One region of the Rhizobium sp. 007 genome, then DNA from elsewhere that is predicted to be linked to it. Evidence: riboswitches for the same ligand, from Rfam matches in the RefSeq annotation. Region 1 holds a riboswitch; each other region holds the start of a gene.
What was found. A riboswitch is a leader RNA that binds a small molecule or an ion and turns the genes downstream of it on or off. The one in region 1 is predicted to bind cobalamin.
Positions count from the first base shown of each region.

Region 2: linked by a shared signal. The riboswitch ahead of ISN39_RS36500 (ABC transporter substrate-binding protein) and the one ahead of bluB (5,6-dimethylbenzimidazole synthase) in region 1 are both predicted to bind cobalamin.
Region 3: linked by a shared signal. The riboswitch ahead of cobU (bifunctional adenosylcobinamide kinase/adenosylcobinamide-phosphate guanylyltransferase) and the one ahead of bluB (5,6-dimethylbenzimidazole synthase) in region 1 are both predicted to bind cobalamin.

Region 1 is NZ_CP064187.1:1,791,730-1,802,122, reverse strand. It holds gene ISN39_RS09110 (NAD+ synthase) at 1-849, shown strand, start outside; gene ISN39_RS09105 (PD40 domain-containing protein) at 870-1,700, shown strand; cobalamin riboswitch at 1,719-1,903, shown strand; gene bluB (5,6-dimethylbenzimidazole synthase) at 1,979-2,665, shown strand; gene ISN39_RS09095 (DUF2865 domain-containing protein) at 2,673-3,758, opposite strand; gene ISN39_RS09090 (NADP-dependent malic enzyme) at 3,885-6,197, opposite strand; gene ISN39_RS09085 (UDP-2,3-diacylglucosamine diphosphatase) at 6,409-7,215, shown strand; gene ISN39_RS09080 (GNAT family N-acetyltransferase) at 7,289-7,795, opposite strand; gene ISN39_RS09075 (MFS transporter) at 8,040-9,260, shown strand; gene dgcA (N-acetyl-D-Glu racemase DgcA) at 9,212-10,195, opposite strand; gene ISN39_RS09065 (MlaE family lipid ABC transporter permease subunit) at 10,296-10,393, shown strand, end outside.
Region 2 is NZ_CP064188.1:554-9,772, forward strand. It holds gene repA (plasmid partitioning protein RepA) at 1-886, shown strand, start outside; gene repB (plasmid partitioning protein RepB) at 938-1,984, shown strand; gene repC (plasmid replication protein RepC) at 2,134-3,396, shown strand; gene ISN39_RS21010 (ABC transporter ATP-binding protein) at 4,111-4,875, opposite strand; gene ISN39_RS21015 (iron ABC transporter permease) at 4,872-5,849, opposite strand; gene ISN39_RS36500 (ABC transporter substrate-binding protein) at 5,909-6,949, opposite strand; cobalamin riboswitch at 7,199-7,433, opposite strand; gene ISN39_RS21020 (metallochaperone AztD) at 7,473-8,669, opposite strand; partial or broken gene ISN39_RS21025 (RHE_PE00001 family protein) at 8,814-9,219, shown strand, end outside.
Region 3 is NZ_CP064187.1:1,930,089-1,940,481, forward strand. It holds gene ISN39_RS09780 (TSUP family transporter) at 58-870, shown strand; gene cobO (cob(I)yrinic acid a,c-diamide adenosyltransferase) at 878-1,510, opposite strand; gene cobN (cobaltochelatase subunit CobN) at 1,529-5,458, opposite strand; gene cobW (cobalamin biosynthesis protein CobW) at 5,468-6,517, opposite strand; gene cobU (bifunctional adenosylcobinamide kinase/adenosylcobinamide-phosphate guanylyltransferase) at 6,522-7,046, opposite strand; cobalamin riboswitch at 7,363-7,758, opposite strand; gene ISN39_RS09805 (chloride channel protein) at 7,922-9,712, shown strand; gene ISN39_RS09810 (cobyric acid synthase) at 9,709-10,393, opposite strand, start outside.

The sequences.
Region 1 (10,393 bases):
GCCTGCCTGGTCGGTTTCCGCGATTATGTGAATAAGAACGGCTTCAAGAATGTCGTCCTCGGCCTCTCCGGCGGCATCGACTCGGCGATCTGCGCGGCGATCGCCGTCGATGCGCTCGGCGAGGAGCGCGTCCGAACGGTGATGCTGCCATATCGCTACACGTCAACCGATTCGCTGAAGGATGCGGCCGACTGCGCCAAGGCGCTCGGATGCCGCTACGACATCGTGCCGATCGAGGAGCCGGTGAAGGGCTTCACCTCAGCGCTCTCGCCGCTGTTCGAAGGAACCGATAGCGGCATTACCGAGGAGAACTTGCAGAGCCGGGCGCGCGGCACGATCCTGATGGCGATTTCCAACAAGTTCGGTTCCATGGTGGTCACGACCGGCAACAAGTCGGAAATGTCGGTTGGATATGCGACGCTCTACGGCGACATGAACGGCGGCTTCAATCCGATCAAAGACCTCTACAAAATGCAGGTCTATGCGCTGTCGCGCTGGCGCAATGGTCATGTGCCGCCGGACGCGCTGGGGCCGTCCGGCGAGGTGATCCCGCAGAACATCATCGACAAGGCGCCGTCCGCCGAGCTTCGCCCGGACCAGACGGACCAGGATTCGCTACCGCCTTATCCGGTGCTCGACGACATCCTCGAATGCCTCATCGAGAAGGAGATGGCGGTCGAGGAGATCCTCGCGCGTGGGCATGATGTGGCGACCGTCCACCGCGTCGAGCATCTGCTCTATCTCGCCGAATACAAGCGCCGGCAGTCGGCTCCGGGCGTGAAGATCACCAAGAAGAACTTTGGGCGCGATCGCCGCTACCCGATCACCAACCGGTTCCGCGACCGGTAACCCAAAATCCTGGAGGATGCATGCGCAGTTCGGTCGAGATCTATAATATCCGCACCGGGGAAAGCCGGATTGTCGTCCAGACGGAAAAGCTGATCGAGGCGCCGAATTTTTCGCCCGATGGCGCCTATATGCTGTTGAATGGCGACGGGTTGCTTTACCGGCTGCGGCCGGACGGCTCCGGCGGCCTCCAGCAGGTCGATACGGATTTTGCGACGCAGTGCAATAACGATCACGGCATTTCGCCGGACGGGACACAAATCGTCATTTCGGACAAGACGGAATTCGGCAAGTCGGCGATCTATATTCTGCCGGCGGCTGGCGGGACGCCGCGGCTGATTACCGACAATCTGCCCTCCTATTGGCACGGCTGGTCGCCGAACGGGAAGGAGCTCGCCTATTGCGGCATTCGCGACGACGTCTTCGACATTTATACGATTTCCGTCGATGGTGGCCCCGAAAAGCGGCTGACGCATGGCGAGGGGCGAAACGACGGGCCGGATTATTCGGCCGACGGGAAATGGATCTACTTCAACTCCAGCCGCACCGGTCTCATGCAGATCTGGCGCATCCATCCGGATCGAACCGGCCTGGAGCAGGTGACGCACGACAATTACGGCAACTGGTTTGCGCATCCTTCACCGAAGAACGACAAGGTGCTGATCCTTTCTTACGATCCGGAGGTCTTCGATCATCCGCGCGACCTTGATGTGCGGCTGCGGCTGATGGACATAGACGGCGACAACCTGACTACGCTGTTCGAGCTCTTCGGTGGGCAGGGCACGATCAATGTACCCTGCTGGTCACCGGATGGTGACGAATTTGCCTATGTGCGTTACTTCCCGGAGACTTGAACGAGGCGCCGACTCAGGAGATAGAGACTGCCGTCAGGTGCCTGCATCCAGCAGGAGAATCGGGAATCCGGTGAAGGACCGGAACGTGCCCAACGCTGTGAGGCTGACGCTTGCTGCAACAATGGCCACTGGCATCTGCCGGGAAGGCCGCAGAAAGCGGGTGACGCCAAGTCAGAAGACCGGCCTGGCAAGATAGACCGAACCGCGCGGACGGCGGCGAGGTTTTGACGCTTCCCGCGCTGCGGTGCGGGTGCTCAAGCATTGTTGGGGATTTAACGATGCAACTTGATCCTTTCGCCCGCGCGCTGGTGCCGGCCGGCGAGTTCTCCGAACACGACCGGGCCTCGGTCTATAGAGCCATCGAAACGCGCCGCGACGTGCGCGACCAGTTTCTGCCCGATCCTCTGCCCGACGATCTGGTGTCGCGGCTGCTTGGGGCAGCGCATGCCGCGCCGTCGGTCGGTTTCATGCAGCCCTGGAATTTCATCGTGATCCGCGATCCGAAGGTGCGCCAGGCCGCGTGGCAGGCGTTTTCGCGCGCCAACAAGGAAGCGGCCGAGATGTTTGAAGAGGAGCGGCGGGATATGTACAGAAGCCTGAAGCTCGAAGGCATCCGCAAGGCACCGCTCAGCATCTGCGTCACCTGCGATCCGGACAGGGCAGGGCCGGTGGTCATCGGCCGCACCCACAATCCGCGTACGGATGTCTATTCGACCGTCTGCGCCGTGCAGAACCTGTGGCTTGCGGCCCGGGCCGAAGGCGTCGGGGTCGGCTGGGTCAGCATCTTCCACGATGCGGATATTCGGGAACTGCTCGGCATTCCGGAGCGGATCGAGATCGTCGCCTGGCTTTGCCTCGGTTATGTCGATCAGCTTTACACCGCGCCGGAACTGGCCGTGAAAGGCTGGCGACAGCGCTTGCCGCTGGAAGAACTGGTCTTCTCCGACCGATGGGGAAGCCAGTAGCGCCGCGTCAGTTCTGCTGCGGCTGCGGTCCGGGCGTTGCGGGGTTCTTGAGATCGATCGCGCCCTGATCGCCGGCGAGAAACTGCGGACCGACCTGGCGGACTTTGCTGTTCGCCGGGTCATAAGGGCGGTCCGGCACCTGCGGCTGCGGGGCAGGCGTGGATGCGGCGCCCGATGGCGGCTTCGTCTTGATACTGGTGATCGAGCCTTTCCTCGGCGGTTCGCTGATCGCCTGATTCTTGCGCATGTTCTCGTAGTAGGCAGAGAGATTGCAGAAACAGGAGGACTTTTGGCCGGGCGCGCGGTTCTTGTAGGCAAAGGCATTCTGCATGGCGCTGTAGGGCGCACCGGTCGAGGCCGAGATCATGTTTGCGGCTTCGGTATTCGAGATGTCTTGATAGAAAAGCTCCGTCTCGATACCGGGGCACATTTTCGAACACGTCGCTGCGTCGCGGTTGAAATCGATCGATGTTGCATTCGTGGTGATCGGGAAGAAGCCGCCGTCGCAGGTGCGCACGCACATGGTGCTGACATGCGACATGAGCTCGCCGCGCGGCACGCCATATTGCATGTCGCCGTGTTCGCCTTCTCCAAGCGGAATGAAGGTATCGCTCCGCATCGCCTGTTCTTCGGGACTTGGTGCCGGCGCATAGGCCTGCGGATCCGGCGCATAGTCGAGCTCGTCGTTGCAGCCGTTGTCTTCGAGCGCCGCCATCAGCTCGCGGCGCGCGCGATAATCGGCGCCGCCCTGATTGCGCAGTTCGTTGCGCCGCTCCTGCAGGTATCGAATGTTGTCGACCATGCGCGCCTCGGACTGCTGCAGCTCGCTGCAATAATCCGCATTCTCGCCGCCGATCACGACCATGCTGTCCATCGAGCAGCCGTAGCCGCGAAGGTCGTTGCGGACTTTACGAAGCTCGAGATTCTGCTCGGCGATCGCGCTCGCATATTGGCGGACTTCGGGGCCGTTGCCGATGACATGGGGCAGATCGGCGATGCGGCCGCGCAGGTCGTCGCAGATCGCATGCGTCTGCGCGGCAGCAGGCGCGGCCAAGGCAAGCAGGATCGCAAGGGTCAGGTTTCGGCGTTTCACGGCATCATCCCGCAGCAAGGTCAGGCCAGAGCACGGCGTGACATTCGCCGCATCCCGGCTTTCTAACCTGCTTCCGTTAACAAGCTGGCGACGCAATTGTAACGCATTTTCGCATTTTGCGACAACTTACGCCGGCTGAGAAGCCTCGACGACGGCAAGCGCGGCCATGTTGACCACGCCGCGCGAGGTGACCGAAGTCGACAGGATATGCGCAGGCTGTGCGGTCCCCAGCAGAATCGGGCCGACATGGAGCGCATCCATCATGGTGCGGACGAGGCCGAGCGAGATGTTGGCGGCATCGAGGTTCGGGAAAAGCAATAGGTTGGCTTCGCCGGCAAGCGAACTATCCGGCATGGCGCGCTTGCGCAGCGCTTCCGACAGTGCAGAACCGGCTTGCATTTCACCATCGACCTCCAGATCGGGTGCTTGTTCGCGCACGAGCTGCAGGGCATCGCGCATCTTGCGTGCGCTCTCGGAGTTTCGGGAGCCGAAATTCGAATGGCAGATCAGCGCGGCCTTCGGCGTAATGCCGAAGCGGCGAACCTCCTGGGCCGCGAGAACGGCGATCTCGGCGATTTCCTCATGTGTCGGATTGTAGTTCACGAAGGTATCGGCGAAGAAGACCGGCCCTTTCTGGGTGATCAATAGGCTGAGACCGGCGAAGGTGCAGGCACCTGGCCGCTTGCCGATGATTTGGCCGACGTCTTTCAGGTGGCGGTCGAAGCGGCCTTCCACGCCGCAGATGAGGGCATCCGCCTCGCCGCGCTTCACCGACAAGGCGCCGATAACCGTGTTGTTGGTGCGCACGATCGTGCGGGCGGCTTCCGGATTGATGCCGGCGCGGCCGACGAGGGCGAAGTAGTCTTCGACATAGTCGCGGTAGCGCGGGTCGTCTTCGGGATTCACCACGGCGAAATCGATGTTCGGGCGAATGCGGATGCCGAACCGCTTGAGGCGAGCCTCGATGACCGAGGGGCGGCCGATCAGAATCGGCTCGCCGGTCTTTTCCTCCAGCAGAACCTGAGCCGCGCGCAGGACGCGCTCGTCTTCTCCCTCCGCGAAGATGACGCGTTTCTTCTCAGAAAGCTTGGCGCTGGTAAAGATCGGCTTCATGACGAAGCCCGAACGCCAAACGAAGCGGTTCAACTGATCGAGATAGGCGTCGAAATCGGCAATCGGCCGCGACGCGACGCCCGTCTCGGCGGCGGCCTTGGCGACAGCCGGGGCGATGCGCAGGATGAGACGCGGATCGAAGGGCGAAGGAATGAGGTAATTCGGACCGAAGACAGGCGTCTCGCCGGAATAGGCGCGGGCCGCGACGTCCGACACTTCCTCGCGGGCAAGCCCCGCGATGGCCTTGACGGCCGCCATCTTCATTTCTTCGTTGATGGCGGTGGCGCCGCAATCGAGCGCGCCGCGGAAGATATAGGGGAAGCAGAGGACGTTGTTCACCTGGTTCGGGAAGTCCGAGCGGCCGGTGCAGATCATTGCGTCCGGGCGGGCGGCCCGCGCGAGGTCTGGCATGATTTCAGGGGTCGGATTGGCGAGAGCCATGATGAGCGGCTTGTCCGCCATCTGTGACAGGAGGTCGGGCTTCAGGACACCGGCAGCCGAAAGGCCAAGGAAAACATCGGCGCCGCCGATATTGTCGGCGAGCGTACGCATCTTACTTTTCTGTGCATAGACAGCCTTCCATTCGTCCATCAGTTCGGTGCGGCCTTCATAGACGAGGCCTTCGATATCGTGGACCCAGATGTTTTCGCGCTTCGCGCCGAGCGTCACCAGGAGGTTGAGGCAGGCGAGTGCTGCGGCACCCGCGCCGGAGGCGACGATCTTCACATCCTCGATCTTCTTGCCGGCAAGTTCCAGTCCGTTAAGGATCGCGGCGGCGACGATGATGGCCGTGCCGTGCTGGTCGTCATGGAAGACCGGGATCTTCATCTTCCCGCGAAGCTGGCGCTCGACCTCGAAGCATTCCGGCGCCTTGATGTCCTCGAGATTGATGCCGCCGAACGTCGGCTCGAGCGAGGCGATGGTGGAGACCATCTGGTCGACGGTGGGGGCCTCGATTTCGACGTCGAAGACGTCGATGCCTGCAAACTTCTTGAAGAGAACGGCCTTGCCTTCCATGACGGGCTTGGAGGCGAGCGGGCCGATGTTGCCGAGGCCGAGAACCGCTGTGCCGTTGGAGATGACGGCGACGAGATTGGCGCGCGAGGTATAATCGGCGGCCGTCTCCGGATTGTCACGGATCGCAAGGCAAGGTGCTGCGACGCCGGGCGAATAGGCGAGTGCCAGGTCGCGCTGGTTGCCGAGCGGCTTGATCGCCTGGATTTCAAGTTTGCCGGGACGGGGATAACGATGGAAGAAAAGCGCCTGTTCGTCGAGGTTTCCGCCTGTCTCGTTCTTCTCCGTCTTGGATTTTTCCTGATGATCCATTGCCGTCTCCGCTGCCGCACTCACATCTTTTGAAGACTTCTCCATACATCAATCGGCTGGAAGGGACAGTCAGAAATTCGCATCCGGGCGGAAAACTCGTGAGCGCTGCGATGCGCCAATTCGCGCATCTGTCATCTTCCTGAAACACGAGTCTGATTTTGGAAGGCGAGATGAACGATAGGACGCAGGCAAGATGCTTGTGAAAGACAATATGGATACTCGACACTTCCGTACTCTGTTCATTTCCGATGTGCATCTCGGCTCGAAGGCGGCGAAGGCGGACTTCCTCCTCGATTTTCTCCGCTACCACGACGCCGATACGATATTCCTCGTCGGCGACATCGTCGACGGCTGGCGACTGAAGCGCAGCTGGTACTGGCCGCAGGTCTGCAACGACGTCGTGCAGAAGCTGCTGCGCAAGGCCCGCAAGGGCACGCGGGTCGTCTATATCCCGGGCAATCACGACGAATTCCTGCGCGACTTCCCCGGCATGCATTTCGGCGGTATCGAAGTCGCCGAGCGCATGATGCATGACGGCGCGGACGGCAAGAAATACCTGATCCTGCATGGAGACGAGTTCGACGTCGTCGTCCGCAATGCCCGCCTGCTCGCCTATCTCGGGGACTGGGCCTATGACACGGCGATCAAGATCAACGTCGTGCTGGCCGCGATCCGCCGCCGCATGGGCATGCCCTATTGGTCTTTCTCCGCCTGGGCCAAGCTGCAGGTGAAGCATGCCGTCAATTTCATCGGCGAGTTCCAGCGCGTCGTGGCCGACGAAGCCCGAAAGCATGGCGCCGACGGCGTCATCTGCGGCCACATCCACCATGCCGTGATCGAGGACATGGACGGCGTGCGCTATATCAACACCGGCGACTGGGTGGAGAGCTGTACGGCGATCGCCGAGCATGAGGACGGCACGTTCGAGCTCATCACCTGGAGCACGTTAGCCGACGCTCAAGCCATCCCGCTGGCGATCGAGCACCGCGACAGCGAACTCGAGCCGCAGGCCGCCTGAATTTCTGTTGTGAATACTGAAGCGATATAGGACGGTGCCGAGTGCGATGCAGCGAGCTGGCTCGTGGCGTCGACTATCGCGGGCCTAGTTCCAGCCGCATGAGAATTTCATCATAATAAGTCTCGCCCACCTTTAGAGCTTCGATTTCGACGGCCCATTCTTCAAAGCCTACGGATTTGTAAAGCCGGATGGCCGGAACGTTGGACGACACGACGCTGAGCCGGAGCGAGCGTAAAATCGTGCCAACTTCGTCGATGGCAGCACTCAGCAGTAAGCGTGAGAGTCCTGTGCCCCGTGCCGTTTGGCGGACGTACATTCCCCAGATCGATCCAATATGTTGCGTCTTGATGCCTTTGGATTTCGACACACCGATCGTTCCGGCAAGCATTCCGTCATCGAAGAGCCCTCCGATGACAAGACCGTTCTCGAGCCTGTCAGCGAATTGGGCCCCCGATTGACTCTGCTCTTCTACCCATGACGCGCCAAATGCCTCTGGATGGTTCGCGAGAGCCTCCAGGCGAATTTCCCTAAAAGAGGACGCATCATTCCGGTCGAGGCGGCGAATCTTATATGGGCACACAGGTATATCCCCTTCTTTTTCTTGGAAGGGCGACCGAACCACCTAACGGTAACGGCCGCATGACGCTTGGCTCAAAATCCACGACACTCTGCGCGGGCCCCAAACGTTAGCGACTTTTAGTTACGATGGATTGTGAGCGAAGGGGACAAGCTTTTTCTTGAAACGTTTCAGAAAGGCTATTTCTGGCCATAGTCGCCCTTGGGTTGATGTGCTAGGCAAGGTCTAGTTTCCTGCAGGTCCACCGATGATTCCCGCCCAGAATGCCCCGACAGGCGAGGGGGCGCCGCCGCGCTTCCGGCTGCTCAGCGCCCTGTCCTATTGCGCTCCGCTGACTGTCAACGGTGTCGTTCTTCCCTTCTTTCCCGTCTGGCTCGCGTTCCACGAATTCTCCGATCATGAAATCGGCATCATCCTGGCGGTGCCGATGGTGGTGCGCGTCCTCGTTGCGCCGATCATCGCCATGTACGCCGACCGAATGAAGGAGCGCGCCGACGTGTTGTTGTGGTCCGGCGGACTGTCGCTGCTGACGGCGGTCGCGCTCTGCTGGACGACAAGTTTCTGGCCGGTCCTGATCGTTTTCAGCATGCAGGGGGCGACCTTTGCGCCCTATCTGCCGGTCGTCGAATCGATCGTCATTTCCGGCGTTCGCCGATGGGGACTCGACTACGGATCGATGCGCGTCTGGGGCTCGATCGCCTTCATCGCATCGACCCTGATCGGCGGCGAGATGATCGGCTATTCGGGTGGCTCGATGGTGCTGCCGGTGATGATTTTCGGTTTCGTCACGACGATACTGATGGCGATCTACTGTCCGCGCATCGGGCCGACGCGCCGGCGCGGCACGCCGGTCGACATACCGGCTGCCACCGGCAGTTCGCTGCGGCAGCCGCACCTGCTGGTGCTGCTTTGGGGCGTGGCGATCCAGCAGTCCAGCCACGCGCTTCTTTATGCCTTCGCCTCGATTTACTGGCATCACCTCGGTTTTTCGGGAACGGAGGTCGGTATTCTCTGGAGTGCGGGCGTCGCTTCCGAAGTCATGGTGTTCTTCGTCTCGAAGCATTTGAACCGCCGCTTCAACGCCTGGACGCTCATCCGCATCGGCTGCGCGGTCTGCATCTGCCGCTGGATCCTGTTTCCGATGCACTGGGGCTTCGTTGGCTTTTTCGTGCTGCAGTGTTTCCATTCCTGCAGCTTCGCCTTCGTGCATACCGGCGTGCAGAGGCGGATCGTGGCAACGGTACAGGAGACGCAGGAATCGTCGGCCCAGGGCGCCTATTTCTTCTATAACGGCATGTTCATGGGGCTGATGACGCTCGCCTCCGGCTACATCTATGCCTGGCTCGGCCTCGCAAGCTTCTACGTCATGGCACTCGTCGCGGTGCTGGGAATGTCTCTGGTCTTCGTCGCCTACTACCTTCAGCCCCAAAGGCTGGCCTCGGGCGGCCAGACAAGGGAAGCGGTGTAGCGCAGGCCGCATTCCCGGTCGCGGGCAAGAAGCAGCGCACCGTCGAGATCGACGAATTCCGCGTCCTGCGCCAAGAGCACGGCGGGCGCCATTGCGAGCGATGTGCCCACCATGCAGCCGAGCATGATCTGGAAGCCGAGGCGCTGAGCCTCCCGTTTCATGACGAGTGCCTCCGTCAGGCCGCCGGTCTTATCGAGCTTGATGTTGATCGCGTCGTAGCGGTCGCGCAGGCTCGCAAGATCGCCGGTATGATGGACGCTCTCGTCGGCACAGACGAGGACCGGGCGCGCGATGCCGGCAAGCATTTCGTCCCGGCCGGCGGGCAGGGGCTGCTCGATGAGGGCGATATTCATCTCGGCGGCGATGCGCAAGTGATGTTCCAGCGTTTCCTCGGGCCAGCCCTCGTTGGCATCGAGGATGATGGTGCTGTCAGGCGCGGCTTCGCGCACGGCGCGTATGCGGCTTTCATCGTTGCCGGTGCCGACCTTGACCTTGAGTAGCGCCCTTGCAGAATATTCGCGCGCTTGCGCTGTCATGACCTCCGGTTCGCCGAGCGAGATGGTGTAAGCGGTCGTGAGCGGCTTTGCGGTCGCAAGCCCAATGCGTTCGGCAACGCTCTTTCCGCCGAGCTTGGCTTCGAGGTCCCATATCGCGCAATCGACGGCATTCCTCGCTGCGCCGGGCGGCAATGCCGAAAGCAGCTCTTCGCCTGAAATGCCTTGCTCGATCAGCGGTCGGGCGGCCTCGATCTGCGCGGCGACGCTTTCCATCGTTTCGCCATAGCGTCGGTAGGGGACGCATTCGCCCCAGCCGCGCCTGCCGTTTTCCGTCAGAATGCAGGTGATGACGTCCGCCGATGTCTTTGCACCGCGCGAGATCGTGAAAATGCCCGCAATGGGGAAGGAATTCATCTGGATTTCGAGCGAGCGTGGCATAATTGCAATCCTGCGAGCATGGAAATTCTATGTGTCTTCGGTATATTGACGCGCCGGGCGTGAGCGATTTGTTCGCGAGTCGGCAATGTCGCCGCAAGCCTTGAAAGACACAAGCATTTTGAAGCCCGACACCCGCAACGCCGCCTCACTGCACGTGGACGACCAAGCCGATGGTGGAGGACGCCGCGTTCATCTCGA
Region 2 (9,219 bases), on a different replicon from region 1:
GCACCGCACAGGCAATGAACATCTGCAGGTCATCGCCGTCGTGAATTTCAAGGGCGGCAGCGGCAAAACCACGAGTGCTGCCCATCTCGCCCAGCATCTGGCGCTGACTGGCCACCGCGTTCTTGCCGTCGACCTCGACCCGCAAGCCTCGCTTTCGGCGATCCACGGCTTCCAGCCGGAATTCGACGTCGACGAAAACGAGACGCTTTATGCGGCAATCCGTTACGACGACGAGCGGCGACCGCTTAAGGAAATCATTCGCAAAACCAATTTTCCCAATCTCGACCTGGTTCCAGGCAATCTCGAATTGATGGAATTCGAGCATGATACGCCGCGCGTGCTTGCCCAGGGCAAAGCGAGCGACTACGGCCGCATCTTCTTTGCCCGCCTTGACGAGGCGCTGTCTTCCGTCGCCGACGACTATGATGTCGTCGTCATCGACTGCCCTCCCCAGCTCGGCTTCCTGACGATGAGCGCCATCTGCAGCGCAACCGCCGTGCTCATCACCGTTCATCCGCAAATGCTCGACGTGATGTCCATGTGCCAGTTCCTGCAGATGCTGGGCGAGGTGCTGAACACGCTGAAAGGCGCCGGCGGCAACATGAATCTCGACTGGTTGCGTTATCTCGTGACGCGCTACGACCCGCAGGATGGGCCACAGACGCAGATGGTCGCCTTCATGCGCTCAATGTTCCGCAATCACGTGCTCACAAATCCCATGCTGCGAAGCGTGGCGATTTCGGATGCTGCCATGACAAACCAGACCCTCTACGAGGTGGAGCGCAATCAGTTTACCCGCGCGACCTATGACCGCGCCATGGAGGCCATGAGCGCCGTAAATGGCGAAATCGCCGAGCTCATCCATAAGGCATGGGGGCGCAGATGACGGCGCACCGCTTGACAGCAACCAACCGTTCAACCGCCAGGAGGAGAAAGAATGGCACGTAAGAATATCCTCTCGGGCCTGATGGACGATTCCAAGAAGTTTACTGCCGTAAACAGCGAGCCCGTAAACGACCCCGATAAGCAGCAGATGAACTTCAAGGGAATTGGCGCGCTCGGTGCCGTTACCCGCAGTATCGATGCCCTTGCTGCAAGGGCTGACGCTGCGCGCGAAATCAAAGAAAGGCTCGCCCATGGCGAAACCGTGATTGATCTCGACACGGCACTCATCGAAGATTCCTTCGTCAGCGACCGTCTCGGGCACAATGATGAGCAGTTACAGGAATTGGTGGAAGCCATCCGCCTGCGAGGGCAGGATTCACCCATTCTTGTCCGCCCGCATCCGGAAAAGGATGGAAAGTTCCAGATCGCCTTCGGCCATCGCCGCGCGCGCGCTGCCAAGGAACTTGGGCGGCCGGTTCGCGCCGTCGTCAAGAAGCTTGCCGATCGTGATCATGTAATTGCCCAGGGACAGGAAAACTCCGCACGCGCGGATCTCTCCTTCATCGAACGGACGATGTTTGCCGACAAACTCGACAAGCTCGGCTTCGATCGGGAGACGATCATGGCAGCGCTCAACGCTGACAAGACGACCATCTCCAAGATGCTGTCGGTCACCCGGCGCATTCCGGCCGAGATTCTTTCGGCAATTGGCGCAGCACGCGCAACCGGCCGCGACCGTTGGCATGACCTTTCGGCGAAATTCGAAGAAGACAACGCTGCCGAGCGGGCGATGCTGTTTATCGAAACGCCAGCCTTTGAAGCTGCCGAGCCGGATGCCCGGTTCGACATGCTTGGCGCATTCCTCAGCAAGAAGCCGGCATCAGCCGTCCAGACCGCAACGCCGTCTTCGGCCGTGACCCAGTGGCAGCGCAGGGACGGCTCCGTCAAGGCGAAGATCAAGGATGACGGGAAGCAATTCACCATCGCGCTGAGGGCAGGGAAGGCGTCGGCCTTCGGCACCTATATCGCGGATAATCTCGATCGGCTCTACGAGGCGTTCGAGGATAGCAGGACGACAGGAAAGAACGGAGATCATTAGCAAAAGAAAAGGCCCCCGAACGTTGCCGTAGCGGAAGCCCTCTCTGATCTAGACACCCAGAGAATCACATTTCCGCACAACATAGTCAAGAGTCTCCGGCACCTATTTTCGGTGAGCTGATATCTTTTGCCTTGAAGAAGGCGAAGAAAATGGAAAGCGGAAGTGTGACGACGCCTTTTGGGCGGCGGCCGATGACACTTGGCATGCTCGCAAGTCAGGTCACCAGCCAAAAAATTGAGCCAGGCGCCTCAATCGATAAATGGAAAATCTATCGTGCGCTTTGTGAAGCCAAGCCTCTGCTCGATATATCCGACAGAGCGCTCACGGTATTGAACGCGCTTTTGAGCTTCTACCCGAAAGGCGAGCTTGCTGCAGATGACAGTCTTGTCGTCTTTCCCTCCAACACCCAGCTCTCACTTCGCTGCCATGGCATGGCCGAGCAAACGATCCGGCGGCATATGGCCGTCCTCGTCGCTGCCGGCCTCGTGATCCGCAAGGACAGCCCCAACGGAAAGCGCTACGCTCGCAAGAACCGCAATGGCGGGATCCACGAAGCTTTTGGCTTCTCACTCGCCCCTTTGCTTGCGCGCGCCTGCGAAATCGAACTCCTGGCCGCGAAAGTCTCTGCCGACCGCCTCTACATCCAAACGCTCAAGGAACGTCTCACGCTCACCCGCCGCGACATCTCAAAGCTTGTCCACGCAGCGATCAGTGAAGAGCTTCCCGGAGACTGGCAAGCGGTCAACACACGCTTTCACGATATCCTGAACCAATTGCCGCGCGCAGCTGGTGCCCATGCGGTTGCATCCACCTTGGATCTCCTCGACACATTGCGCGATGAAATCGTCAAGCGACTGGAAATACAAATTAAAACGGACAATCTGAGCGCCAATGACTCACAAAATGAGCGGCACATACAGATAACAGAATCCGAATCTAATCTTGATTCTGAAGCCGATGTTGAATCTGGAGCCCCTGAGTTGACTGCAGTAAACTCGCCAATGATCGATCCGGCAAACGACAGCGACGCTGAGCTCCCTCAACCACAGGCAAGAACCAACACCGTATCGACGATATTTCCGCTCTCCCTCGTCCTGCAGGCATGCCCGGAAGTGCGTAGCTATGGTCCTGCCGGAACTATCAGAACTTGGCAGGACCTCATTGCGGCAGGAGCTATCGTCAGTTCAATGCTTCATATCAGTCCCTCAGCATACAGGGACGCTTGCCGTGTCATGGGTCCGCAAGCTGCCTCAGCCGTGCTGGCCTGCATTTTCGAACGGTCGGGGACGATAAATTCAGCCGGCGGTTATTTGCGCGACCTCACGCGGCGCGCCCAACGCGGCGAGTTTGCGATCGGATCGATGTTGATGGCGCTTGCAAGGACACGGGAACATCATGACGCCCATCATTGAGTTGACTGCAGTAAACTCACACTTGACCGGCCCCAAAACGACAGCCCCGCAACCTTCGTCGGCCGACGCCGCATCCACGTTACTTCGGCTCTTCCTCGTTTGCCGGCACGCCCAACGGTGCGGGTTACGGCCCGGTCGGAACGATCAAAGCCTCGTAGGACATAATGCCCGCCGACGCGCTGATCGGCCAGACGCTGCAATCAGTACTTCAGATCCAACCATGCTGCTTCCTCGGATCTGCAATAGGCAAAGTGTACCCGCCTCCTTGATGCGGCAGGAGCGATCAACGGAGCCGACGGTGCGACCCTAAACGGCCTGAGGCAACTGATGGAGTTGCGATAGGATCGAAATTCGGAAGTCCGGCAGGGGTGGAGAAGCCGCAGGAGGCGCGTCACTCGTTCAAGCCCGAGAAATCAAGGCATCGCAAGGCCTGAAACAGGGGCCGCAGTGACCGAACGAAATGTCGTGATTGTTTCCGTTAGATGTTGAATAGTCTGTGATAACAAACTGTTAGAGATCGACTAAACTTGATCTGATCTCCCGGAAATCATGCTGCTATGGTACCTAAACGGGGCCTTATGGTCAAGGAAAGCATGTCGTCTAGCGCCGGAGATCGGCAAGATGCGACATCGAAGCATCCTTGCGGCAAAACCGGCGGGATGGACAGGTCGGCGCCAGCCTGGAAGCGGACATCGCTCCAGACGAGGGCCGTCCTTAACGGGTGAGATATTGGATGAAATGCCTGCCGTGAACCGCCGACTTCTCGATATGAGCCCGAACCCCGAATACATCCCGAACGAGCTCTTCGGTCAGAACCGCTTCGGGCGGCCCGGCAGCAACCACGCGGCCGCTATGCAGGACGGCCAGGCTATCGCAGAACATTGCCGCCAGATTGAGATCATGCAATGCGATAACGCTGGTGACCGGAAGCGTCGTGACGAGATCCAGCAGCTCCAACTGATGCTGGATGTCGAGATGATTGGTTGGTTCATCAAGCAGCAGTTCGGTCGGCGTCTGCGCAAGGGCGCGAGCGATGTGCGTGCGCTGACGCTCGCCACCTGACAGCGTGCGCCACAGCTGTAAAGCCTTGGCCGTCATGCCGACCTGTTCCAGTGCCGCATTGACGGCGTCTTCGTCCGTCCTATCCCAGGGGGAGAGCGCGCCTCGATGCGGTGTTCGCCCGAGGCGGACAACATCCTTCACCGAAAGGTCCGCATCGGTTGTCGCTTGCTGTTCGACCAGTGCGATACGCTGGGCAATCTCGCGACGCGCCAGCGTGCTGATATCGCTCTCGCCCAGTCTGATGACGCCGCTCTCAACCTGCCGCAGCCGGCAGATGAGACGCAGCAGGCTCGACTTGCCAGAGCCATTGGGTCCGAGCAGACCAAGCGTCTTGCCGGGCGCAACATCAAGGCTGACGCCATCGACGATCATTGTGCCGCCGGCGCACCAGGCGACGTTGCGCATCGATATGCTCATACCGGCCTCCTTGCCTTGTAGAGGATGAGGGCGAAGACAGGCGCGCCGAAAAGTGCCGTGACCACGCCAATTGGAAGCACCTGCTGCGGGATGATCGTGCGCGAGACGATATCGGCAAGTACCATGAAGATCGCCCCGATCAACGCTGTTGCCGGCAGTAACCGCTCGTGAGCCGGACCGACCAGAAAGCGCGCCGCGTGCGGAATGACAAGACCAACGAAGCCGATCGAACCGACGATGCTGACGACGGCAGCGGTCATCACCGCCGTCAGTCCAAGAAGGGTAAGACGCACGCGCCGTACCGGTACGCCGAGCGCTGCGGCAGAGTCCGTACCGAAGGCAAAGGCATCCAGCACACGTGCGTGAAGCATGCAGATGACAAAGCCGCCGCCGGCAATGGGGGTGACGAGCAAAACATCCGTCCAGCGCACGCCGCTGAGGCTCCCGAGCAACCAAAACATGATACCCCTTGCCTGCTCGGCATTGGCCGAGGTCGTGACGATGTAGGACGTCAACGCATTGAAGAGCTGCGAACCAGCAACGCCTGCCAGGATGATCCGATCGGCGCCGCCGCCTGCGCCTGCGGCCAAAAGGGAGACGAGACCGAAGGCTGCCACCGCACCGAAAAAAGCACCGGTGGAAAGCGTCAGCACGCCGGACCCGATGCCGAGGATCATGATGGCGACCGTGCCGGTCGAGGCGCCCGCCGAAATGCCAAGCACATAAGGTTCGGCAAGCGGATTGCGAAGCAGGGCCTGCAGCATGGCGCCCGTCATCGCAAGAGCCGCGCCGGAACTTGCAGAGACCAGGGCGCGGCTCAGTCGATAGTCCCAGATGATACCCTCATGGATCGGCTTGATTGCGAAGGAGGCGCCGAACATTCGGTTGGCAATAGCTTGCGCAATCGTCCGCAGCGGTATGACGATTTCGCCGATCGACACGGCGAGGCCTATCGCCAATGTCAGTGCAGCCATTGAAAGCAGGGATAAGGCGGCAAAGCCGCCCCATCCGTTACGTTGCCCGGCGTCTTTGCTCACTTCGCCAGTCCAAACTGCCGTATGGCTGCTGCAAGCCTCTCGATGCCGTCGACAAGGCGGATCGATGGGCTCATTGCCTGCGAGTCCATGACGACCACCTGCTTCTTTTCCACAGCGCTGATCCTGCTTGCCACAGGATCGGTGTTCAGAAACGTAAGCTTGATGGCCGGATCGTCGGCAACGTAGCGGCGACGATCCATCCCGGCGATGACGATGATTGCGGGATTGAGGCCGGCGACCGTTTCCCAGCCGACCAACGGCCATTCCTCGTTCGTGGCAATCACGTTCTTTGCCCCAAGGGCCTGCATGATATAGGCGGGCGCGCCGTTGCGGCCGGCCATGAAGGCTTCCCCGTCGACTTCCTTGCTGGAGAACCAGAATACGACCGGGATATCCCTTACCCTTGCCCCGGCAACGGATGCAATCGCCTTATCCTCACGTTCCTTCAGCCTTGCGACTAATGCCTCGCCGCGGTCCTGAACGTTAAAGATCGCGGCAAGTTCGGCGATCTCCTGATAGATGACCTCGGTCTTCAGCATTTCCTTGCGGACACCATCACCACCCGTCGTATTATCCTTGGCGGCGCAATCGGCCGGCGCGACATAGGTGTTGATGCCAAGCTTCGAAAACTGATCGTAGGTTCCAACCGAGCCGTTCGGGCCGACATGCCACTCGAACTCGGCAGCAACCAGGTCGGGGCCGGTTCCGACCACCGCCTCGAAGCTCGGATCATTGTCGGCGAGCCGCTTGATTTTGCTGTCTTCCGCGTCGAATTGTTTGAGCACTGGGCTGAACCAGACAGCCGTGCCCGTGATGCGATCCGCAAGGCCGAGCGACAGCAGGATTTCGGTCATCGCCTGGCCGATCGATACCACCTTGTCCGGCACTCTATCGAAGGTGATGGATCGGCCGCAATTGGCAATTGTCAGGGGGTAGGTGGTCGAAGCGGCAAAAGCAGGTGCAGAAATCGCTGAGGTTGCCAATACCGCGAAGGCAAGGCGCAGAATGAACCGCCGAAGTTTTGGATCGGATGACATGGAAACACTCATAGGGAATTGAGGATGCGTCGGCACGGCGGCCTGATCGCTCCGATGTTGATGGGAAACGCGCAAGGTGGCCGCCGCCATACGGGCGGGCGAGCCGTCCGGCACGACGGGCTTACCTGCAGCGACTATGGTTTATTGAAAAGAGCGATCCGTTCCGTCTCACGCGGAAGGGGTCTGCGCCGATTAGGGGCGGCAAAAGAAATCATCTCGTCTCCTGTTCCGGGCAACCCCGCCCGTTCAATTGGATCTCTCTTTGACGGCAGGTCTCCTGGCTCGCGGATATACACCGGACCATCTGCCTTCCCGTGAGAACGAGCTCACAGTGGCATGGCGCTTGGCGCCACGAGGATGATCGGCAATCCGCTTACAGTTGCGGGGGCAGCCACGGTCTTGGTCCCTTTTGGGTCGTCCGCACCGTGTTCCCTATTAATCCCCTCGGAGTCTACTTCGGGGAACCGTCGCGCTCAGTTATGCCGAGCGCAACAGTCACGTCAAGCCGTGGAGACAAGAGCGATCAATGGACGGCGCCTGATCCCCCGACGGCGACGATGCCGAAAGGCAGTCCCTCAACTGGAAGGGTTCGAACCTCTTTCATGGTCTCAATATCGATCATCCGCACAACGCTATGGCGAGGATCGGTGATGGCAATCTGATCGCCTGCAACTGCGAGCCGGGGGCGCGGATCGCGCCAGTGACCATCCTTGCTGTAAGGCTCGGTGACGCTTGCCGACGTCATGATCTGACCGCTTAGAATGTCGATAAGATGCAGTTGCCCGTCTTCGGTCAGTACATAGGCATTCTTGACCCGAGTAGGATCGAGCGCGAAATCGATACGGCGGGTCGGCAGGTCGACCAAGCGATACGGTTCGGTGCCGTCTGGGTCGATCAGGGCAATCTTGTCCTCGCCGTAGTTGCCCAGGAAAAATTGCATCACCTTACTGCCGAGCAAGGTCGTCACTTTTCCCTTCGGCAGCTTGTCGCCATATTCCAGCATTTTAAGTTGCACGGTCTGCTCCTTGCCAGGACGGGCAATCAGGACACCTTCCTCGCAGCCGAAGGCAACGAGCTTTGCCGAGAAGGCTTCTCCGTGCAGCGCCGTGCAGGGCGTGACGTCGCCGACCTGTCTTCCGTTTGCGCTTAGAACACGTAAACCCAGACGTGGCGGCAGTTCATCCGGTTTGGTTTCCGCCTTGGTATCGGGAACCGAGACCAGCATATTCCGCCCCATGGGCACGGCGACACCATGGTGAGGTGCCGTCGCGTCTATGAGCTTTTCGGATGCTGCGCCTTCCAGAAGACCTTCTTCGGAAACGAGCTTGGCTTTGCCTTCCCGATCGTAAAACAATACCACGTCGTCGCCATGCATGACGGCGTGGACCGGCCGTTTCCCGTCGAGTGTGGCTTGCAGCAGCAAAGGTGCGGATGTTTCCAGATCGCGATGCTCGCCATGGTCGGAAAGCGTCACGCCGGTTTTGATCACCTGGACGGTATTAGCTTCTGATTGAACGGCAAAAACAGTCTGGCCGGAATGACTGGCGGCCAGCGCCGCATAACCCTTTAGCCCAAACTCGCCGATCTGCTCACCGGTCTTGACGTCGAATGAACGAACCATGGGAGCCGTGTGGTCGGCGATGAACAGGCGCCATGTCTGCTTTTCCTCTTGAGCGGAGGCCGGATTCACCAAGAGGCTTGCTGCAAACGCTCCGGCCATCGTCAATCTGGGTATCATAGGAAATCCCTTTTCTGATATGTAATAACATTACATTCTCTAGCGGAGTTCCAGAAACATGTCCAGGCCGTCGGGGCCGAAGGCGATGTAGCGCTCGAGCTGCCCCCCACAAGCCTGCTGCGACCTATGTCCGACGCCGGCCGCGCGTTGGCTCGGCTCGACGAGCGCATCGCCCGCTCGCCAGTCGGGCAGGGTTTTGTCGAACGCTCGCATTTCGCCGACGCCTGCGCCTCGCTTTGGATCGACGGCGAGCTGGTTCATCTGGAAGACCTGGTGCTGCATGATGCCAGTCATGACATCCGCACGCCGACCCATGAACTGACCATCGCCCGCGACGTTCTGAAAACCCGCCGGCGGATTGCGGCCCAGCCGCATGGTTGGGCGCTTCAGTCCCGAGGGACTGCGAAACCTGCGCGGCCAGGGTCACATCGTCGCCGACGGCGGTGCCAGCGAAACAATTACCGTCGAAGGTGCTGCCGTGGCCGATGGCGAGCCGATACCCGCTGATGAGGCAGTGAACGGAGGAGGGGAG
Region 3 (10,393 bases), 140 kb from region 1:
GCCGGAAGCCGGAAATGCAACATGGCGCGGACTTCAGTCCTGCCTTCGAGTTCCGCCGTGTCCGATATCGCACCCCATCTTCTTCTTCTCCTCTGCCTTGCCGGCTTTTTTGCCGGCTTTGTCGATGCCATCGCCGGCGGCGGCGGGCTCATTACCGTCCCGGCGATGCTGATCGCAGGGATTCCGCCGCTCCAGACGCTCGGCACGAACAAGGTACAATCCGTTTTCGGAGCAGCGTCCGCGACGATCGCCTATGCGCGCAAGGGCCATGTGAACCTTCGAGAACAACTGCCGATGGCCATGATGGCGGCTATGGGCGGTGCGCTCGGTGCGGCCCTTGCGACGATCGTGCCCGGCGATGTCCTGCGCGCCATCATGCCGGTGCTGCTTATCGCGATCGCGCTCTATTTCGCCTTCAAGCCAAACCTCAACGACCTCGATACCCACCGCCGCATCACGCCTTTCGTCTTCGGCATGACCTTCGTGCCGCTGATCGGCTTTTACGACGGAGTTTTCGGCCCGGGCACGGGTTCCTTCTTCATGCTTTCCTTCGTGACGCTTGCAGGTTTCGGCATGCTGAAGGCGACGGCGCATACCAAGCTTCTGAACCTTGGCTCGAATATCGGCGCGCTCATCGTCTTCGCCTCCTTCGGAGCAACGCTCTGGACGGTCGGGCTGATGATGGGTGTCTGCCAGTTCCTCGGCGCACAGGTCGGCTCACGGCTTGCGATGCGCACCGGCGCCAAGCTCATCAAACCACTGCTCGTGACGGTTTGCATCGCGTTCACGATCAAGCTTCTGTCCGACCCGACGAACCCTCTCCGCCTCTGGAGCCTGGCAATGGCCTCCGATTACCTGCCGGGAAATTGATCCGCCATCAGAACTCCACGCCGGGCTGTCCCTTGATACCGGAGCGGAACGGATGCTTGATCAGCTCCATTTCCGTGACCAGATCGGCGATCTCGATCAGCTCGTCCTTGGCGTTCCGGCCGGTCAGCACGACGTGAGTCATATAGGGTTTCTCGGCCTTGAGAAATGCGGCCACCTCGTTGACGTCGAGATAGTCATAGCGGAGCGCAATATTGATCTCGTCGAGCAGCACCATGGAATTGCGCTCGTCGCGGATCAGTTCCTTCGCCTTCTCCCACGCAGCCCTCGCCGCTGCAACATCGCGCGCGCGGTCCTGCGTCTCCCAGGTGAAGCCTTCGCCCATCGTATGAAACTGACAAACGTCGGAGAAATGCTTCTCGATCAGGTCGCGCTCGCCGGTCCACATCGCGCCCTTGATGAACTGCACGACGGCAGACGGTTTGCGGTGGGCGATATGTCGGAAGATCATCCCGAAGGCGGCCGACGACTTGCCCTTGCCTTTTCCGGTATGGACGATGATCAGGCCTTTCTCGTCGGTCTTCGTGGCCATGATCTTGTCGCGCGCGGCCTTCTTCTTGGCCATCTTTTCGGCGTGACGTGCATCGTCCTTCTCGCCGCTTTCCACTGCTTCTTCGCTCATTGTTCTTCCCTCTAAACCTTATGCCGTTTCTGTGTGACGTGACGGTGCGAGATCGAAGCGCGCCGAATTGCTGCGCGGCGTCCAGAGCCTGCGCTCGATCGCTTCGAGCAGCCGCTCCTTCATGTCCGCAAGCGCCGCCGGGTTCTTCTCCGCCATGAAATCGCGGACTTTCGGATCGGCGACGAAGGCCTGGTAGACGGCCTCGAAATGGTGGTTGCCGACGGCACCCGTCGTCGCTGCAAAAGCGAAGAGGTAATCGACCGTCGCGGCGATCTCGAAGGCGCCCTTGTAGCCATGGCGCATGACGCCATCGATCCATTTCGGATTGACCGCACGCCCGCGCACGACGCGACCGATCTCCTCCTCCAGCGAGCGGATCACCGGCTTTTCGGGCCGCGAGTGATCGTTGTGGTAGATCGCGGGACGTACTCCACCCAGTTGTTCGGCCGCGGCCGCCATGCCGCCTTCGAATTGGTAGTAATCATCGCTGTCGAGCAGGTCATGCTCGCGGTTGTCCTGGTTCTGCACCACGGCCTGGATGGAGCGCAGGCGCTCCTCGAAGACGCCGCGTTCGGCCCTGCCTTCCTCCGCCGCGCCGTAAGCATAGCTGCCCCAGACAAGATAGGATTCCGCCAGATCGGCCCGCCGCTCCCAGCCCTTTTCGTCGATCAAAGCCTGCAGGCCCGCACCATAAGCACCAGGTTTGGAGCCGAAGATGCGGTAGCCGGCGCGTTTCTGTGCGGATGCCTCATCGAGGCCGGCTGCGGCAAGGCGCGCGGCTTCGCCGCGCATGCGGGCGGCGATCGGGTTGTCGGCGGCATCTTCATCCAGAGCACCTACAGCGCGGATTGCCCTGTCAAATAGCGCGATCTGTTCGGGAAAGGCATCCCGGAAGAAGCCGGAGATGCGCAGCGTCACGTCGACCCGCGGGCGCCGGAGCAGCGCAGGCGGAATGATCTCGTAGCCGGTGACGCGCCGCGAGGTCATGTCCCAGACCGGCTTGACGCCGATCAGCGCCAGCGCTTGCGCGATATCGTCGCCGCCGGTGCGCATGTTCGATGTGCCCCAGGCCGTCAGCCCGAACGAGACCGGCCAGTCGCCATGGTCTTGAACGTAGCGCCGGACGAGCAATTCGGCGGATTTTTTGCCAAGTTCGAAGGCTGCAGGCGTCGGAACGGCGCGGCTATCGACTGAGTAGAAATTCCGCCCTGTCGGAAGCACGTCCGGCCGCCCGCGCGTCGGCGCGCCGGAAGGACCGGGAGCGACGAAGCGGCCGTCGAGACCGCGAAGAAGGCCCGCGATTTCAGCCTTGCCGCAGGCGAGGATGGAAGGCTTCAGGCGGGTTTCGATCTCGGTGAGAACCGATTGGGTTGCCGGCCAGTCTGGCGGGCATGGAATTTCACCGGCGACCAGTTCTGCGGCAAGCAATTCGATGCGCTCGACGGTGTCGCCGTTGGTGCGCCAGGGGGTATTGCAGGTCTCTACCAACAGCGAGGGCCGCGGACCGAGCCAGGGCGCCGACATATCGCAATCGAGGGGGTCGAAGGCTAGCGACTGTCCCCCAACGGAGAGAAGGTGGCCCGAAGGGTCGGACGAGACGCAGGGGGCGGAATGTTCGGCCTGGCTGGCGCCTGCTCGTTCGCTCCTTTTGTCGCTTACCCCCTCATCTGTCCTGGCGGACATCGTCTCCCCGCGCAGGAAAAGAGGGAACCCAAAAAACGCATCTGCCGCAATCGCCCGGTGCAGGCTGGCATCGCCCCGCTCGCCCAAACTGCGCGGAACGCGGGCCAGTGCCACCGTGAGATCAGTCAGTAACCGGCCCTGCGGCGCAACACCGAACACATGCAGGCCATCGCGAATCTGCATTTCCTTCAGATCGCAAAGATAGGCGTCGAGCTTCTTGAGCGCCTCGTCCCCGCTCTCGCCTTTGGCGATCCCCGCATCCCGGTCGAGACCAATATCGGCGACGAGATCAAGGATCTGCTTGGCGAGCAGCCGAATGCGCCGCGGGTCGCCGCCGGAGGCCTCGTAATACTCGTCGACCAGCGCTTCCAGGTCCTTCAACGGGCCATAGCTCTCGGCCCGCGTCAACGGCGGCGTGAGGTGATCGATGATCACGGCACTCGAGCGCCGCTTGGCCTGCGTGCCTTCGCCCGGGTCGTTGATGATGAAGGGATAGAGATGTGGCAGCGGGCCGAGGATCGCTTCCGGATAACATTCCGGAGACAGCGCCAGCGCCTTGCCCGGCAGCCATTCCAGATTGCCGTGCTTGCCCATATGGATCACGGCATCGGCGCCGAATTCCTCGCGGAGGAAGGCATAGAAGGCGAGATAGCCATGCGGCGGCACGAGGTCCGGTGAATGGTAGCTTTCCTTCGGATCGATGTTGTAGCCGCGTGCAGGCTGGATGCCGATGAGGAGATTTCCGAAGCGGGTGAAAGGCAGGGCGAAACTGCCGTCTTTGAAATAGGGATCGGACGCCGGGTCCCCCCAGCGGGCGGCAATCTCGTCTTGAATCTTTTTCGGAAGAGATGCGAAGAACGCTTTGTACCCATTCAAGCAAAGCGTCTCGCGGATCACCTTGCCATCGTGTCCGGAATTGGTCGGCCCCTCGGCGAGGTGCCGCATCAGCGCATCGCCATCAGCCGGGAAACCGGAAACAGCGTAACCCGCATCCCGCATCGCCTTCAGCACCTCGATCGTGCTGGCTGGCGTATCGAGGCCGACGCCGTTGCCGAGGCGTCCGTCACGGTTTGGGTAGTTTGCAAGCACCAGCGCGATGCGCCGCCCCGCAAGCTGCCTGTTTCGGAGGCGCGCCCAGTTGGCGGCGAGTTTCGCCGTATAACGCATGCGATCGGTATCCGGCTCGCTGGCGACGATATTGGCCTCGACGGCCGCGTCGTAACGGGCGGCAGACTTGAACGAAACGGCCCGCGCCAGCACGCGGCCATCGACCTCCGGTAGCGCGACGTTCATGCCGAGATCGCGGGCGGAAAGGCCTTGCGATGACGAGGCCCACGCCTCCTTGGATGTGGCGGAGAAAATCGCCTGGAGAACGACGGCGCCGTTTGTTTCAAGCACGCTCGGCGCGCGATCGGCGCCGGGCGCAGACACGGCAAAGCCGGTGGTGTTGATCACCACCTCGGGCGGCGCTTCTGCAAAGATGCGCTCGAGAATGCCGGTCGACAGCGGATCCTTGAGGCTATAGGCGAAGATCGGCAGAGGGCGCAGGCCTTCCGCCGCCAGCGCTTCGATGAGCGCTTCGACGGGGGCCGTTTCGCCGCTTTGCACGAGCGCGCGGTAGAAGCTGATGGCGACGGTGGGTTTGAATCCGGCCTCTTCCTTCGAGTTTGGGATACCGCACGCGGAAACAACTTTCCACTCCTCAACCCCAATCACACCTCGACCCGGCCACCAGATACCCGCCTTCATCAGCGGCGCAGCCGCGCCCGGCTTCTCATCGCCGGAGAGCATCGCCGTCGCGTAATCGAGAAAGCTTCGCGAATTCCCGTCGCCGCCTTCGATCAGATAAGCCCAGAGCGCGTTGAGATCGTTGAGCGGCACGTTCGAAAATGGCGTCAATCCGGCATCCGGCTTCGAATCCCCAGGCAGCACCGCAATCATCGCACCATGCCGCGCCGCGCAGGCATGCAGCGCCTCCAGCGCGTAGTGGAAGTAGCTCGCGCCCCCAAGCGCCCGGACGATGATCAGCTTTGCGCACCTCGCCGTGCGCTCGACATAGGCATCGACGGACATTGGGTGCTTGAGGCTCATCAGGCTGGCGAGCCGGAGCGTGAAAGGCCTTCCGCCTTGCGCGTGAGCCGCGGCGATCGCCGCAAGCTCCGTATCCGCCGCAGACAAAAACAGGATATCGGCGGGCGATTGGCCGAGGTCGATCGCCTCGTCGCCGTCGCTGATCGTTCCTCTCTGGGCAAGAAGCAGATGCATGGCCGAGCCTTAGACGAGTGCCTGGATGGCCTTGCGGACGGTATTCTGATCCATCTCGTGCAATCCGATCACCACAAGCCGTGTGCCGCGCGCTTCGCCCGGCGCCCAAGCGCGGTCGAAATACTGGTCGATACGGCTGCCGACGGCCTGGACCTGCAACCGCATCTGCTTGCCCGCGACATCGGCAAAGCCCTTCAGGCGCAGAACATCGTGCTCGGCAATCACGCCTTTCAGCTTCTCGGTGAAGCCTGCCGGATCGTCGATCGGGCCAAGGTCGACCACGAAGCTGTCGAACTCGTCGTGATCGTGCGGCGTGCCGTCCTCATGCTCCAGCTCGTGATGAGACTTGCGGTTGCCGATGTCCTCTTCAGTACCGATGCCGAGGCCGAGCAGCACGCTTGTCGGAACCTCGCCGTTCCTCGCCTCGATCATCGCCGGCTTGCGGGCGATGCGGGAGGCCACTTCGTGGCGCACGCGGCTGAGCCCTTCGCCGTCAAGGAGATCGGTCTTGTTGAGCACGATGAGGTCGGCGCAGGTCAGTTGGTCCTCGAAGAGTTCTTCGATCGGGCTTTCATGATCGAGCGAGGCGTCGTCTGCGCGGCGCGCATCCACCGCATCGTGATCGTCGGCAAAACGGCCGGCCGCGACGGCCGCGCTGTCGACGACGGTGATGACGCCATCGACGGTCACTTCGCTGCGGATATCCGGCCAGTTGAAGGCGGCAACGAGCGGCTGCGGCAGGGCAAGGCCGGAGGTTTCGATGACGATGTGATCCGGACGCTGGGCGCGCTCGAGAAGCTTCGTCATCGTCGGAATGAAATCGTCGGCAACGGTGCAGCAGATGCAGCCGTTGGTCAATTCGATGATATCGTCCTCAGTGCAGTTTTCCGCGCCGCAGCCCTTCAATACATCGCCATCGACGCCGAGATCGCCGAACTCGTTGATGATCAGCGCGATCTTCTTGCCGCCAGTGTTGGAAAGCAGGTTGCGGATCATCGTCGTCTTGCCGGCGCCGAGGAATCCGGTGATGACGGTTGCGGGGATCTTCTGCTGGCTCATAGGTTCAACCCTTCATTTTCAGCGGCAAACCGGCCGCGATGAAATACACTTCCGCGGCTTCCGCCGCTATCATCTGGTGCAGCCGTCCGGCATGGTCGCGGAAATCCCGGGCCATGCGGTTTTCCGGCACGATGCCGAGGCCGACTTCATTGGAAACGATGACGAGCCGCGCTCTTGCCTTCGGCAACCAAGCGGCAAGTGCTGCGAATTCCGCTGCCATGTCGCGCTCCTCCATGATCAGATTGGTGACCCAGAGCGTCAGACAATCGACGAGGATCGCCCGGTCCTCGCGGTCGATAATGGAAAGACGGGGGACGAGCTCCAGCGGCTCCTCCTGCGTCGTCCAGAGTGGGCCGCGATCGGTTTTGTGGCTCTCGATCCGCTGACGCATCTCCTCGTCCCAGGCCCGGCCCGTCGCAACGTAGTGGCGCTCAAGCCCGCTATCGGCAATCAGCTGCTCAGCAAAACGGGATTTGCCGGAACGCGCGCCGCCGAGGACGAAGGCGGTGCCGCATGTGGGATGAGTCATCTGGAGGCCTGCGGCGTAAGAAACGGCTCTGCCGAGGTATGGCGCAGCCAACCCTCATTCCTGTGCTTGTCACAGGAATCCAGTGCCCCCAAGTCCTTGGGCGCGGAAGACACCCTCGAGATGGCTGTTTCATTTACGGCGCGGACGCGCCGTGGCGGGTTTCTTGTGACAATCCTCGGGTTAAACCCGAGGACAGGAATGCGGGAAGTCGAAAGTGCGGTGTCCCGCAAAGACGCCACAAAATGCGGCATGGAATTCCATCGTTCAGCCATGACAACCTCCGTGCTGGCAGCGGGGAACAATGCCCAGAATGGGCTCTTCGCCCGGCACGCATGGCAGGTCTCCTGGCTCGCGGGTGTCGGCCGACCGGGGCGACCATCTAAGGTCGCCCCTGATCGCGCCAGTGGATCTTCCTCGCCTTCCCGGCTGCATTCTCGTGAAAAGGCGGACGATTCGTAGAAATAGAGGCGTCCTGCCCCGGCTGATCACAATGCATTTCCAGTGGCTTTTCCGGCGCCCCAGCCACTTCACCTGATCCGCAACATGCGAAAGGAGCCGTGAAATGGCCTGAACGCCGGACGGAAGACCCTGACCGCTCTACAGTCGCGGGGTCGGCTGTGATGAAGACGCCCGGCTTGGGTCCGTCCCTTCACATTCCCTTTTCATCCGGAACGGCATCTGCCGTCCCGGAACCATCCGTAAGTAATTCATCGTTAGGCAAGCCGCCTTCCGAAGTCAATTGCGGGCACCCAAATGAAACCGGCGGCGAACAGCTTCCAATTCGCGGTGCCTTTCGCGCCGGGCTTTCGCCACATTTCGGGAGCAAGCGCCCCTCTCGCCCTTGACGCTGTTGGCCGCCACCTAGTTCTTTGCATATGCTCACGAAATTGAATTTCCCGCGCCTCTACCGGCTCTACCGCCTGCTCGACGCCGGGCGGCTTCGTGCGCTTGCCCGCCGCAGTGAAATGGGCATGGTCTTCGCCGGGATCGCCGTCGGCGTGACGTCGGGCCTGGCTGTCACCGGCATGAGCCTCCTCTCGCGCGAGCTGCATCGCTTGATCTTCGGCATCAGCGACATCGAACGGCTGAGTTCATCGCAGACAAACGACAAATTCCTGCTTCTGATGGCGCCGGTCTGCGGCGGGATGCTGCTCGGCCTTCTGTTTTTCATCCTCGCGAGAACCCGCAAGAAGCCCATGGTCGATCCCATCGAAGCGAACGCTTTGCATGGCGGACGGCTGTCGCTGACGGATAGCATCATCGTCGCCGTGCAGAATCTGGTTTCGAACGGCTTCGGCGCCTCCGTCGGCCTCGAGGCGGGCTATGTCCAGCTCGCGGCGGGTATCGCCTCCAAGCTCGGACTGAAGCTGCAGCTCCGCCGTGCAGATCTGCGCGTCCTTGTCGGCTGCGGCGCCGCCGGTGCGATCGCCGCGGCCTTCAACGCACCACTGACAGGCGCCTTCTATGCATTCGAGCTCATCATCGGCACCTACACGATCGTGTCGCTGACGCCGGTCGTCGTTTCCGCGCTCGTCTCGACGCTCGTCGCGCGCCTGCTGGCGGGAAGCGATTTCATGATCGATGTCGGGGAGTTCGGCACGGTGGTTCCGGCTGATTATATCCCTGCCCTGTTGCTTGGCGCCTTCAGCGCCGGCGTCGGCATCCTGATCATGCAGGGCGTAGCCTTCATCGAGGAGCTGGCGCGCAAGAGTTCGGTTCCGACGCCGCTTCGCCCGGCGCTCGGCGGCATCGTCGTCGGCCTTCTGGCGATGATTACGCCGCAGGTGCTTTCGGCGGGCCATGGCGCGCTGCATCTGAACCTTGGCCGTGATGTTGCCATCCCGGTCCTGGTCGGTCTTCTCCTGCTGAAATCCTTCGCATCGGCGATCTCCATCGGTTCCGGCTTCAGGGGCGGCCTCTTCTTCGCCTCACTCTTCATGGGCGCTCTGCTCGGCAAGCTTTTCGCCTATGCTGCCCCCTATTTCGCCCATGCGACGCTGACGCCCGTGATCTATGCCGTGGTCGGCATGAGTTCGCTCGCCGTTGCGGTCATCGGAGGGCCGCTGACGATGACGTTCCTGGCGCTCGAGATAACCGGGGACTTTCCGATCACCGCGCTGGTACTTGCGGCCGTCATCACCTCGTCGCTCGTCGTGCGCAACACGTTCGGCTACTCCTTCGCGACATGGCGTTTTCATCTTCGTGGCGAAAGCATCCGCAGCGCCCATGATGTCGGCTGGATCCGCAATCTGACGGTCGACAAGCTGATGCGCTCGGACGTGAAAACGGCGAAGGTCAGCATCACGATTGATGATTTCAAGAAGGCCTTCCCGATCGGATCGAGGCAGCGCGTCATCCTCGTCGACGACTCCGACAAATATGCCGGCATCGTGCTCGTTCCGGAAATCTACGCGAGCCCGGTTGCCACCGACGACGAGGGCAAGGATCTGAAGGATTTCATCCGCTACCGGAACGACTTCCTGCAGCCGCAGATGAACGCAAAGCAGGCGGCGGCGATCTTTGACAAGACGGAGAGCGAAGCACTCGCCGTGCTCAACAATCTGATCGAGCGCCGCGTCGTCGGCCAGCTCAGCGAAAGCTATACGCTGCGCCGCTACAGCGAAGAGCTCGACCGCAGGCGCCGCGAGGTCTCCGGCGAAATCTAGCCGAGAAGCCCGGCCAGCCAGCCTTTGTCGAGATGGATTTCGAGTTCGTCCGCGACCTCGTCGAGCGCCTGGTCGACGCTTTGACGGTAGCTCCGCCGTTCGCCGGATAGGCCGAAGCTCTCGAGAAGCTTGCCGCGATAGGCATCGCTGCCGAAAAGGCCGTGCAGATAGGTGCCCATGATCCGGCCGCCAGCAGATACCGCGCCATCGGCCACACCGTCGATCACCGCTGATGGCCTGGCGCAGTCCGGCCCGGTCGTGACGCCCAAATGGATCTGGTAGCCGGCAAGCGGAACGCCGTGTTCGGCCGAGACCGCCAGGCTGTTCCGCACGGTCTTTTCCGGCGCCATTTCGGTCTCGACATCAAGCAATCCAAGACCCGGTGTCACAGTGCTCGCCCCCTCGATGCCGAGCGGATCGCGAACCGTGCGCCCGAGCATCTGATACCCGCCGCAGATGCCTATGACGCGCCCGCCACGCCGGATGTGCGTCTCCAGATCGCGGTCCCAGCCGGCAGCGCGCAGATCACGGAGGTCGGCAATCGTCGATTTCGACCCGGGCAGGATCACCAGCGCTGCATCGCCCGGCAGCCGGTCTCCCGGCTTCACGAAGACGAGCTCGACATCGGGCTCGGCACGCAGAGGATCGAGATCGTCGAAATTGGCGATGCGCGGCAGAACC